2 regions of the Pandoraea fibrosis genome follow, and region 1 is predicted to be linked to the other one. Evidence: riboswitches for the same ligand, from Rfam matches in the RefSeq annotation. Region 1 holds a riboswitch; the other holds the start of a gene.
What was found. A riboswitch is a leader RNA that binds a small molecule or an ion and turns the genes downstream of it on or off. The one in region 1 is predicted to bind thiamine pyrophosphate.

Region 1 (4,896 bases):
AATCTCCCTTCAGGTCAGAAAAATGCCGAGATAGCCGGGGTATGCCGCCATCACACATCCCATGGCAGACGATGCATCCACACCCCAGACACCTTCTGAACGATACGCACCCCTTGTCCCATTCAGAAGAGCCAAAACCGAATAGAATCGCTAGGCCAAAGTCAGTCGAGCCGGCCACCAGGGAGGGCGGTGCCGGATGACTTCCCCATCAAGTCACGCGAGACATCACGCCATGTCCGAAACATCCAGCCGTCCCGCACTCGCCGCTCTGCATCTGGCCGACGCCATGCAAACTACGGGCATGCCGACCTACCGGGCGTTGTACGAGCGCATTCGCGAGGGCATTCTCTCGGGCAAGCTCGCGCCGTCGAGCCGATTGCCATCGACGCGCGCGCTCGCGAGCGAACTCGGCGTGGCGCGCGGCACGGTCGAAGCGGCTTACGAACGGCTCGTCGCGGAAGGCTTCGTGATCGGGCGTGGTGCCGCCGGGAGTCGCGTCAACCCTCAGTTGGAGGGCACACGGCTCGAGGCCGCCGCGAAAGCGATGCCCCCGCGTGTCGACACCACCCGATCGAGCCGCGCCTCGCCAAGCGAAACGTCTGATACGTTCAATCGCCCACCGACGTCCGTGCGCGATGTGCCCGAAAACCCCAACAGCATCCCGTTGAATGCTTTCGGCATGCCGTTTCCCTTGCAAAACGGCATGCCCGCCCTCGATGAATTCCCGCGCAAGCTGTGGGCACGCCTCGCGGCACGTCACGCGCGGCATCTTTCCCCCGAGGGACTGCATTATCAGAGCGCCATTGGCTGGGCGCCGCTGCGCGAAGCCATTGCCGGTTATCTCGCGATTGCACGCGGCATTCACTGCGAACCCGGCCAGATCATCGTCACGGCGGGTTATCAGGGCGCGCTAGCCTTGATCGCCCGTGTGCTGCTGCGCCCGGGCGATGCCATATGGTGCGAGGATCCGGGCTATTTCCGCGCACAGGCGGGACTTCGGATGACCGGCGCCACGTTAGTGGCGGTGCCTGTCGATCAGGAGGGACTCGACGTCGCGGCCGGCGAGCGGACCGCTCCCGACGCACGGCTCGCGGTCGTCACCCCGTCGCACCAGTCGCCGCTATCCGTCACGCTGCCGCTTGAGCGCCGTCTGGCCCTGCTGGCGTGGGCGCAGGCGCATGGCGCCTGGATCGTCGAAGACGACTACGACAGCGAATTCCGCTACACCGGCGCGCCGTTGCCCGCGCTCAAGAGTCTGGATGGCGGGGAGCGTGTGCTCTACGCCGGATCGTTCAGCAAGGTGCTGTTTCCCGGTTTGCGCCTCGGCTATCTGGTGGTGCCGCCCTCGCTGTGCGATGCGTTCGTCGCCAACGCGTCGCTGGCCTCCCCTACTCAGGGATGGATCGAACAGGCGACTGTCACCGATTTCATTACCCAGGGACACTTCAGCCGCCACATCAAACGCATGCGCCAGCTCTATGGCGAGCGCCGCGCGGCGCTCGCGCAGGCGCTGCGTCAACACCTGCCGGGACGCATCGAACTCGCACAACAAGCCGGCGGCATGCATTTGCTCGGCTGGCTGGAGACACATCGCAACGATCGCGCGTTGTGCCGCACGGCGTTCGGACATGGCATTGCGCCGGGGGCGCTGTCCTTCTTCAGCGTCACCCGCCCATTGCCACCGGCACTCGTGATGAGCTTTACCAACGTGCCCGAAACGTTGGCCGATGACGTTGCCCAGCGGCTCGCTCGCGCCTTCGACGACGATGACAAAGTCCACGCCGCCAAGTGACGCCAGCCCCGCCAGCGAAGTGGGTATCGGCACTCTGCATGCCGCATTGCACCATCATCCGTTCACGTTTTTCGGGACACGTCGTGCTTGTGTTTGCCGGGCATGTCGGTGTATCGTTGCCGCAAAGCTAGCGCAGGGGTCCTGCAACGTGAGTTGTGGGTGAGAAATACCCTTAGAACCTGATCTGGATAATGCCAGCGCAGGGAGCGTAGAAGTTCCTCGCCCCCGTTCATGCTCCTGAGCCGCTTTGCGCCGAATTTGTCGGCGTCAACACGTGCCCCGCCAGGAGACATTGCATGAACGCCAATCCGAAGTTCCTCTCAGCCAACGCGCGCGTGGACGAAGCCGCGATCGCACCGCTGCCGAATTCCCGAAAGATCTACGTCACCGGCTCGCGCCCCGACCTGCGTGTTCCGATGCGTGAAATCTCGCAATCCGACACGCCAACGAGCTTTGGCGGCGAGAAGAACCCGCCGATCTACGTCTACGACACGTCCGGTCCGTACACGGATCCCGACGCCCGCATCGATATCCGCTCCGGTCTGCCCGCACTGCGCGCCGCCTGGATCGAAGAGCGTGGCGACACCGAAGCGCTGCCGGGCCTGACCTCGACGTTTGGCCGTGAGCGTGCCGCCGACACCGCCACCGCCGACCTGCGCTTCCCGGGCCTGCATCGCACGCCGCGCCGCGCCAAGGCCGGCAAGAACGTCACGCAGATGCACTACGCGCGTCAGGGCATCATCACGCCCGAAATGGAGTACATCGCCATTCGCGAAAACCTGCGCCGTCAGGAATACATCGAAAGCGTGCGCAACGCCGGTCCGCAGGGCGAGCGTCTCGCGAAGCTGCTCTCGCGTCAGCACCCGGGTCAGCACTTCGGCGCCAGCCTTCCCGCCGAGATCACGCCGGAATTCGTGCGTAGCGAAATCGCGCGCGGCCGCGCCATCATCCCGAACAACATCAATCACCCGGAATCCGAGCCGATGATCATCGGCCGCAACTTCCTCGTGAAGATCAACGCGAACATCGGCAACTCGGCCGTGACGTCGTCGATCGGCGAAGAAGTCGACAAGATGACGTGGGCGATCCGCTGGGGTGGCGACACGGTGATGGATCTGTCGACCGGCAAGCACATCCACGAGACGCGTGAGTGGATTCTGCGCAACAGCCCGGTGCCCATCGGCACGGTGCCGATCTATCAAGCGCTCGAGAAAGTGAACGGCAAGGCCGAAGAACTGACGTGGGAAATGTTCCGCGACACGCTCATCGAACAGGCCGAGCAAGGCGTGGATTACTTCACGATTCACGCCGGTGTGCGCCTCGCGTATGTGCCGATGACCGCAAACCGCATGACCGGTATCGTGAGCCGAGGCGGCTCGATCATGGCCAAGTGGTGCCTCGCCCATCACAAGGAAAGCTTCCTGTACACGCACTTCGAAGAGATCTGCGAAATCATGAAGGCATATGACGTCGCATTCTCGCTCGGCGACGGCCTGCGTCCCGGCTCGATCTACGACGCCAACGACGAAGCCCAACTCTCCGAGCTGAAGACGCTGGGCGAACTCACCCAGATCGCCTGGAAGCACGACGTGCAGGTCATGATCGAAGGCCCGGGCCACGTGCCGATGCAGCTCATCAAGGAGAACATGGATCTCCAGCTGGAGTACTGCGACGAAGCCCCGTTCTACACGCTCGGACCGTTGACGACGGACATCGCCCCCGGCTACGACCACATCACGTCGGGCATCGGTGCGGCGACCATCGGCTGGTACGGCACGGCCATGCTGTGCTATGTCACGCCGAAGGAACACCTTGGCTTGCCGAACAAGGACGACGTGAAGGAAGGCATCATCACGTACAAGCTCGCCGCGCACGCCGCCGATCTGGCCAAGGGCCATCCGGGCTCGCAGATTCGCGACAACGCGCTGTCGAAAGCACGCTTCGAATTCCGTTGGGAAGACCAGTTCAATCTGGGTCTCGATCCGGACAAGGCACGCGAATTCCACGATGAAACGTTGCCGAAGGACTCCGCCAAGGTGGCACACTTCTGCTCGATGTGTGGCCCGCACTTCTGCTCGATGAAGATCACGCAGGACGTGCGCGACTATGCCGCCAAGCAAGGCCTTAGCGACGAAGCGGCACTCAAGCAAGGCATGGAAGTCAAGGCGGTCGAGTTCGTCAAGAGCGGCGCCGAAATCTATCGCCGTACCTGACGCGACACCACAGCGTGCGGCGTGTCGTTCGCGCCGCGCGCAGGCCGTTCGCGCCAGTGAAATGCCAACGCGCCCGGGTCATACCGGGCGCGTTTTTTCATGGATGACGGCCGGCGATTCCTCGTTCGCCGGATCGGATGCGTTTAGCGTTGCGCCGACGCGTCGGTGGTGGCGTCAGCCGGCGCCGTCGGCAGGCCACGCATGGTGAGCTGGTTGCGCAGCCGCTGCGTTGCGATGTGCGGCGGCTTCGAGGACATCAACGTCGCCAGTGCCGTGAAGGACCGCGTGTTGGATGCCGGCAGCGCTGCGGCGTCGAGCACCTGCGCGTGGCGCATCTCCCAGTGACGCTCACCGAGTTGCTCGATCCCGAGCGTGAGCTTGACCCACTCGTCCGTGCCCAGTCCGACCGAGGATGGCAGATCGGATCGCACCATCGCCTGATGCATCGGCATGCCATTGGCACATCCCACGCGAAGCATCCATTCGGTACTCGCCCGCGTTGGCAGCACGCGCGAGCCCTGCTGCAACCGATCGCACACCTTCTCGATGAATTTTCCGGGCGACTCCAGTTCGTCGCAGGCTCTCGACCACTCCTTCTTGCCCGCCAGCGCCGGATGGCCCGTCCAACGTCGAGCGGTATCCGCAACGATCGCCGTCACATCGTCACGGCTGGTTTCGAACGCCACCGTGCCATTGCGCCCGCCAGTGCCGAGTAACGAACCACGCACGATATCCCGACAAATCTGCGCGCGCTCGCTGCGATCCTCGGGCATACAGACCGGATGATTTCGACTGTCCAGCGACGTGATGCGTGGGTTGAGGCTCTGCGCACTGGCGCAGAGATAGAGGGTCTCCATGGCCGATGCACTCAGCACAGGCGCGGCCCCACGC
Region 2 (4,896 bases), 820 kb from region 1:
GCGGGAAAGCCGGGTTGATTCGGCGCGAAGCGGTGTGCCACGAACGAACTGATGGCCACCACGCTGGCCTGCGGCGAGCGTTGCAGATCGGGTAACGCGCTGCGCAGGAGCGCGGCGAATGCGCCGGGCATGGCGGCGAGCGTGCGCGCAAAGGCCTCGTCGTCCACATCGGCCAGATGCTGTCGCGTGGCGAAGCCCGCGTTGCTCACGAGTTGGTCGACGGGGCCGAAGGCGTCGTGCGCGGCGTCGATCAACCGTGTGGCGGCAGAGGTCTCGGCGAGGTCGCCGAACCAGACGGCGCACTGCGCGCCGAGCGCCTCGCAGGCGCGACGTACCTCGGCGAGACGCGCCTGACTCTCGTCAGAAGCCCCGCGGGTATGGAGTAACAGGTGAGTTTCCGGGCCGGCAAGCCGGCGGGCGATGGCCGCACCGATGCCGGAAGCGGCGCCGGTTACGACGATAGTGCGTCCGGCGCGTCGGTGAGACTGGCCGGACAAGGAAGCGGGGGTGGTCACGATGAGGCCGAGTCAGGCAAAGGGTGCCCGTGATTATGCCAAAGCCCTCGTGCGCCGGGACAGGCGCGTCAATATTATTTAGGAAGTGAATGAATTGGCGTGCGCGCCTGCTACGCGGCGCCCGCCACCTGTGAGGGTTCGACGTCGCCGGTGGCCCGCAACGTCATGGTGTGTTGATGGAAGCGGCCGAGGGTCTCGCGGTGCGCCACACTCACCATCGCCGTGTTGGGCAAACGCGCATGCAACGCTTCGTACACGGCCTCTTCGGTCTCCACGTCGAGTGCGCTGGTGGCCTCGTCGAGGAACAGGTAATCGGGCTTCTGGAGCAACGCACGCGCCGCGGCGAGCCGTTGCTGTTCCCCGCCCGAGAGCCGTCGTGCCCAGTGGGCGGGCGTTGACAACTCGCTCGCGTATTGGTCCATGTTGACGGCGGCGAGCGCGTCACGGCACTCGGCGTCGCTGAACGTGTCGGGCGGCGAGGGGAACGCCAGTGCGGCCTTCAAGGTGTCGATGGGCAGATAGCTCTGTTGCGAGAGGAACAGCACGCGGGCGTTGGCGGGGACGTCGATGCGCCCGCTGCCGAAGGGCCAAAGACCCGCGAGGGCGCGCAACAAGGTGCTTTTGCCGCAACCCGAACGGCCGCGAATGAGCCAGTGGGAACCCGGTGTGAACGCGAACGTTCCGGCGGCTGCGAGCGGTACGCCATTGGGAAGCGCCAGATGCAGATCGGTCGCCGCATACCCGGGAGCGGACGAACTGTTCGCTGTCACGACCGAGATGGCGCCTGCATGGGGTTGCTGTGGTGGCTCGTCGATCACGCGCGTGAATTCGCGCAGACGATTGATCGTCGCTTTCCAGTCGGCCAGTGTCGCGAAGCTGTTCACGAACCACGAAAAGCCGTCGCTGACCTGCCCGAAGGCGTCGATGATTCGCATGAGCACGCCGAGGGTGAACGCGCCCGCGAAGTAGCGAGGGGCCGCCGCCATGATCGGGAAGACGATGGCGATCTGCGCGTAAATCGAGTTGGCGAAGATCAGGCGCTTCGTTACGACCATGATTTGCCACCAGTTCTCGCGCACTGCGCCAAACGCCGACTTCAGACGAGACAGTTCGGCGCCTTCGCCGCGATAGAGCGCGACCTGCTCGGCCGATTCGCGCAAACGCACCAGCAGAAAACGGAAATCGGCTTCCACCTGTTGCTGCCGGTAGCTAAGGCCCACGAGCGGACGGCCGACCTTGAAGATGAAAAACGAGCCTACGACGGCATAAAGCGCCGCAACCCAGACCATGTAGCCCGGGATAGTGATGTTCATGCCGCCGAGCAGGAACGATACTGCGCCGGAGATCGTCCAGAGAATCGTGATGAACGAGAACAGCGAGACGAGCGTCGTCAGCAAGTCGAGCGACAGCGCCAGCGACGAGTTGACCAACGTGCGGATATCTTCCGAAATACGTTGGTCGGGGTTGTCGGCGAGATGGTCGCGCTCGATGCGGTAATACGCCTGACGGGTGAACCACTTCGACAGGTTCGTATCGGTTACCCATTGCCGCCAGCGGATTTCGAGCATCTGGCGGAAGTAGGTGCGGAACGTGGCGATGATGATGAAGCTGAAGGCAAGGATCGCGAATTCGGCGAGCGACGACTTGAAGACAGGCCAGTCGCGCTTGTCGAGGGCGTCGTAAAAGCCGGCGTTCCACGCGTTCAGGCGCACGTTGATGAACACGACCGCCAGATTCAGCGCCACAACGAGCGCCAGCAATCGGCGCCCCTCCCAACGTTTCTCCGAGACCCAGTAAGGCCGGATCAATTGCCAGGCCGTAGGGTGCTTCGGCGGCTTGGGCGCCGGGGTGGCGACGGGGTCGCCGGGCGGGGGCACCTCGGGCGATTGGGGGGACATCGGCGTGTGGACCATGATCGTCTGGCGGCACTGCCGCAGTGGTGCAATGTGTGATGGGGGACGACGGCTCATTTGACCTCAGTTCCCGATGCTGCGTTGCACGAATTGCGCCCTGAAACTCGCGTCACACCGAATTTCAGTTTACGTGTTGTTACAAGGCCCGGGAGATTCGTCGAAAAACGAGACGCAACGGGCGTGTAACCGGCCGGGAACCCAGCTTGCACGGGCGTCGGCATCTATGTTGTAATGGCTGCGGGCGAAACAGGGGTGCTCCGTGACCATGCGTAACGACGTCACGGGGCTGAGAGAGACCCTTTGCACCCGACCCGGGTAATACCGGCGTGGGAAGTTTCCGACTCCTCCAGTGGGGTAAGGTGTCCAACACCGTTTCGTCCTTTTGCTTTCATGAGGAAAGGACCCCATGCGCTGCCTTCCACCGATTCCTTCGTATTCCCCTGATTGCCTGCGCGCCGTGACGGCTTGCGCGGCCATGCGCGTATGAGCGCCACGACACTCCGTTCGGCTTCTCGTCCCGACGTCGCCATCCTCGGCGGCGGGCTATCCGGCCGTCTTCTGGCCTGGCAACTGGTTCGCGCCGGCGTGCGCGTGGCGCTGTATGAGCGGGGTGACGCCGACGGATCGTCTGCCGCCGGCTGGGTCGCGGCTGCCATGCTCGCGCCGCTGGCCGAGGCCGCCGTGGCGGAGCCGAGCATCGTCGAGATGGGCGCGGCCGGTCTCGAGCGCTGGCCGTCGCTGATCGATGGCTTGCCCGAGCCTGTCTTCTTCCAACGCAACGGCACGCTGGTCGTGTGGCATCAGCCCGACCGTGCCGAAGCCGTGATGTTCGATCGGCGCATGCGCGCGAATGCCCCGCCGGCATTGCTGCGTGGTGGCGTCGAGCGGGTGGCGGGTGCGCAATTGGGCGAGGTCGAGCCTGCGCTGGCCGGGCGTTTTCAGGAAGGTTGGCTGCTGCCGAACGAGGGGCAACTCGACAACCGTCAATTGCTGCGCGCACTGGCGGCCGGTCTCGAAAAGGCGGGGGCAGAACTGCATTGGCATACGGAGATCGCGGAAGGGGCCTATCCCGACGCGGGGCTCGTCATCGATTGCCGTGGGTTGGGCGCTCGCGAAGTCCTCACGCGATTGCGCGGTGTGCGCGGCGAAGTGGTGCGCATTCACGCGCCGGGTATCGGGCTGCGCCGACCGGTACGGTTGCTGCATCCGCGTTACCCGATCTATATCGCGCCCAAGGAAAACGATCTGTATGTGATCGGCGCGACCGAACTCGAGTCGGAAGACATGTCGCCGATGACCGTGCGCTCGGCGCTCGAACTGCTCTCGGCGGCGCATTCGCTGAACCCGGCGTTCGGCGAGGCGCGCATTATCGAGTTGAACGTCAACTGCCGCCCCGCGCTGCCCGATCATCTGCCGCGTGTGCAGTGGGACGGGGCGCGGCTGTTGCGAGTGAACGGTTTGTACCGGCATGGCTATCTGCTGGCGCCGGCAGTCACGGGAGAGGCTTGCGCGCTGGCGCAGGCATTGATGCAATCGACGGGCGCTGCACCGACCGCGTTCGACTGGGAAACGTGGCGAGCGAGCCGGCCGTGGCCGGACCTGTTCCGTCAGGCATGAGAGGGAGCTGTACGCGATGGACATCCATATCAATCAACAGACGCTGAGCGTGGCCGAGACGGCGACGCTGGCCGAGGCGCTTGCCGCCTACGGCGCGCAGCCGCCGTTCGCGGCGGCGATCAATGGGCAATTCGTGCCCAAGACGCAATACGCGGCGCGCACGCTCGCGCAGGGCGACAAGATCGATGTCGTGCAACCGGTCGCCGGAGGCTGAAATGAACGCATTCACCGAATCGGCCAACGTGGCCGCAGGCAGCGCGCGTGACGCGCTCACGCTGTACGACACTCGCTTTGGCAGCCGTTTTCTGTTGGGCACGGCGCGCTATCCGTCGCTGCAAGCGCTCAACGATTCCATCGACGCGGCGCGCCCGGGCATGGTGACGGTGGCGTTGCGCCGCCAACTGTCGGGCAACGGGGTGCAGGCCTCGGAAGGGCATTTCTGGGAAACGCTGCGTCGTCTCGCGGTGCCGGTGCTGCCCAATACGGCAGGCTGCCATTCGGTACAGGAAGCGGTGACGACGGCGCAAATGGCGCGCGAAGTCTTCGAGACCGACTGGATCAAGCTCGAACTGATCGGCGACGATTACACGCTCCAACCCGATCCGTTCGGTCTGGTGACGGCCGCCGAGCAACTGATTCGCGACGGCTTCAAGGTGTTGCCGTATTGCACGGAAGATCTGGTGCTGTGCCGTCGTCTGCTCGACGTCGGTTGTCAGGCGCTGATGCCGTGGGGCGCGCCGATCGGCACGGGCAAGGGGGTGATCAATCCCTACGGTTTGCGGTTGCTGCGCGACCGTTTGCCGGATACGCCGCTGATTGTCGACGCGGGTCTCGGTCTGCCGTCGCACGCC

Region 2: another riboswitch for thiamine pyrophosphate. It lies ahead of PI93_RS05345 (FAD-dependent oxidoreductase); the one in region 1 lies ahead of thiC (phosphomethylpyrimidine synthase ThiC).

What each region holds. Positions count from the first base shown of each region.
Region 1 is NZ_CP047385.1:2,023,964-2,028,859, reverse strand. Features, by position in the region: gene pdxR (MocR-like pyridoxine biosynthesis transcription factor PdxR) at 233-1,792, shown strand; TPP riboswitch at 1,917-2,015, shown strand; gene thiC (phosphomethylpyrimidine synthase ThiC) at 2,089-4,005, shown strand; gene PI93_RS09080 (hypothetical protein) at 4,149-4,896, opposite strand, start outside.
Region 2 is NZ_CP047385.1:1,202,023-1,206,918, forward strand. Features, by position in the region: gene PI93_RS05335 (SDR family NAD(P)-dependent oxidoreductase) at 1-515, opposite strand, end outside; gene PI93_RS05340 (ABC transporter ATP-binding protein/permease) at 626-2,413, opposite strand; TPP riboswitch at 2,667-2,778, shown strand; gene PI93_RS05345 (FAD-dependent oxidoreductase) at 2,912-4,045, shown strand; gene thiS (sulfur carrier protein ThiS) at 4,062-4,259, shown strand; gene PI93_RS05355 (thiazole synthase) at 4,261-4,896, shown strand, end outside.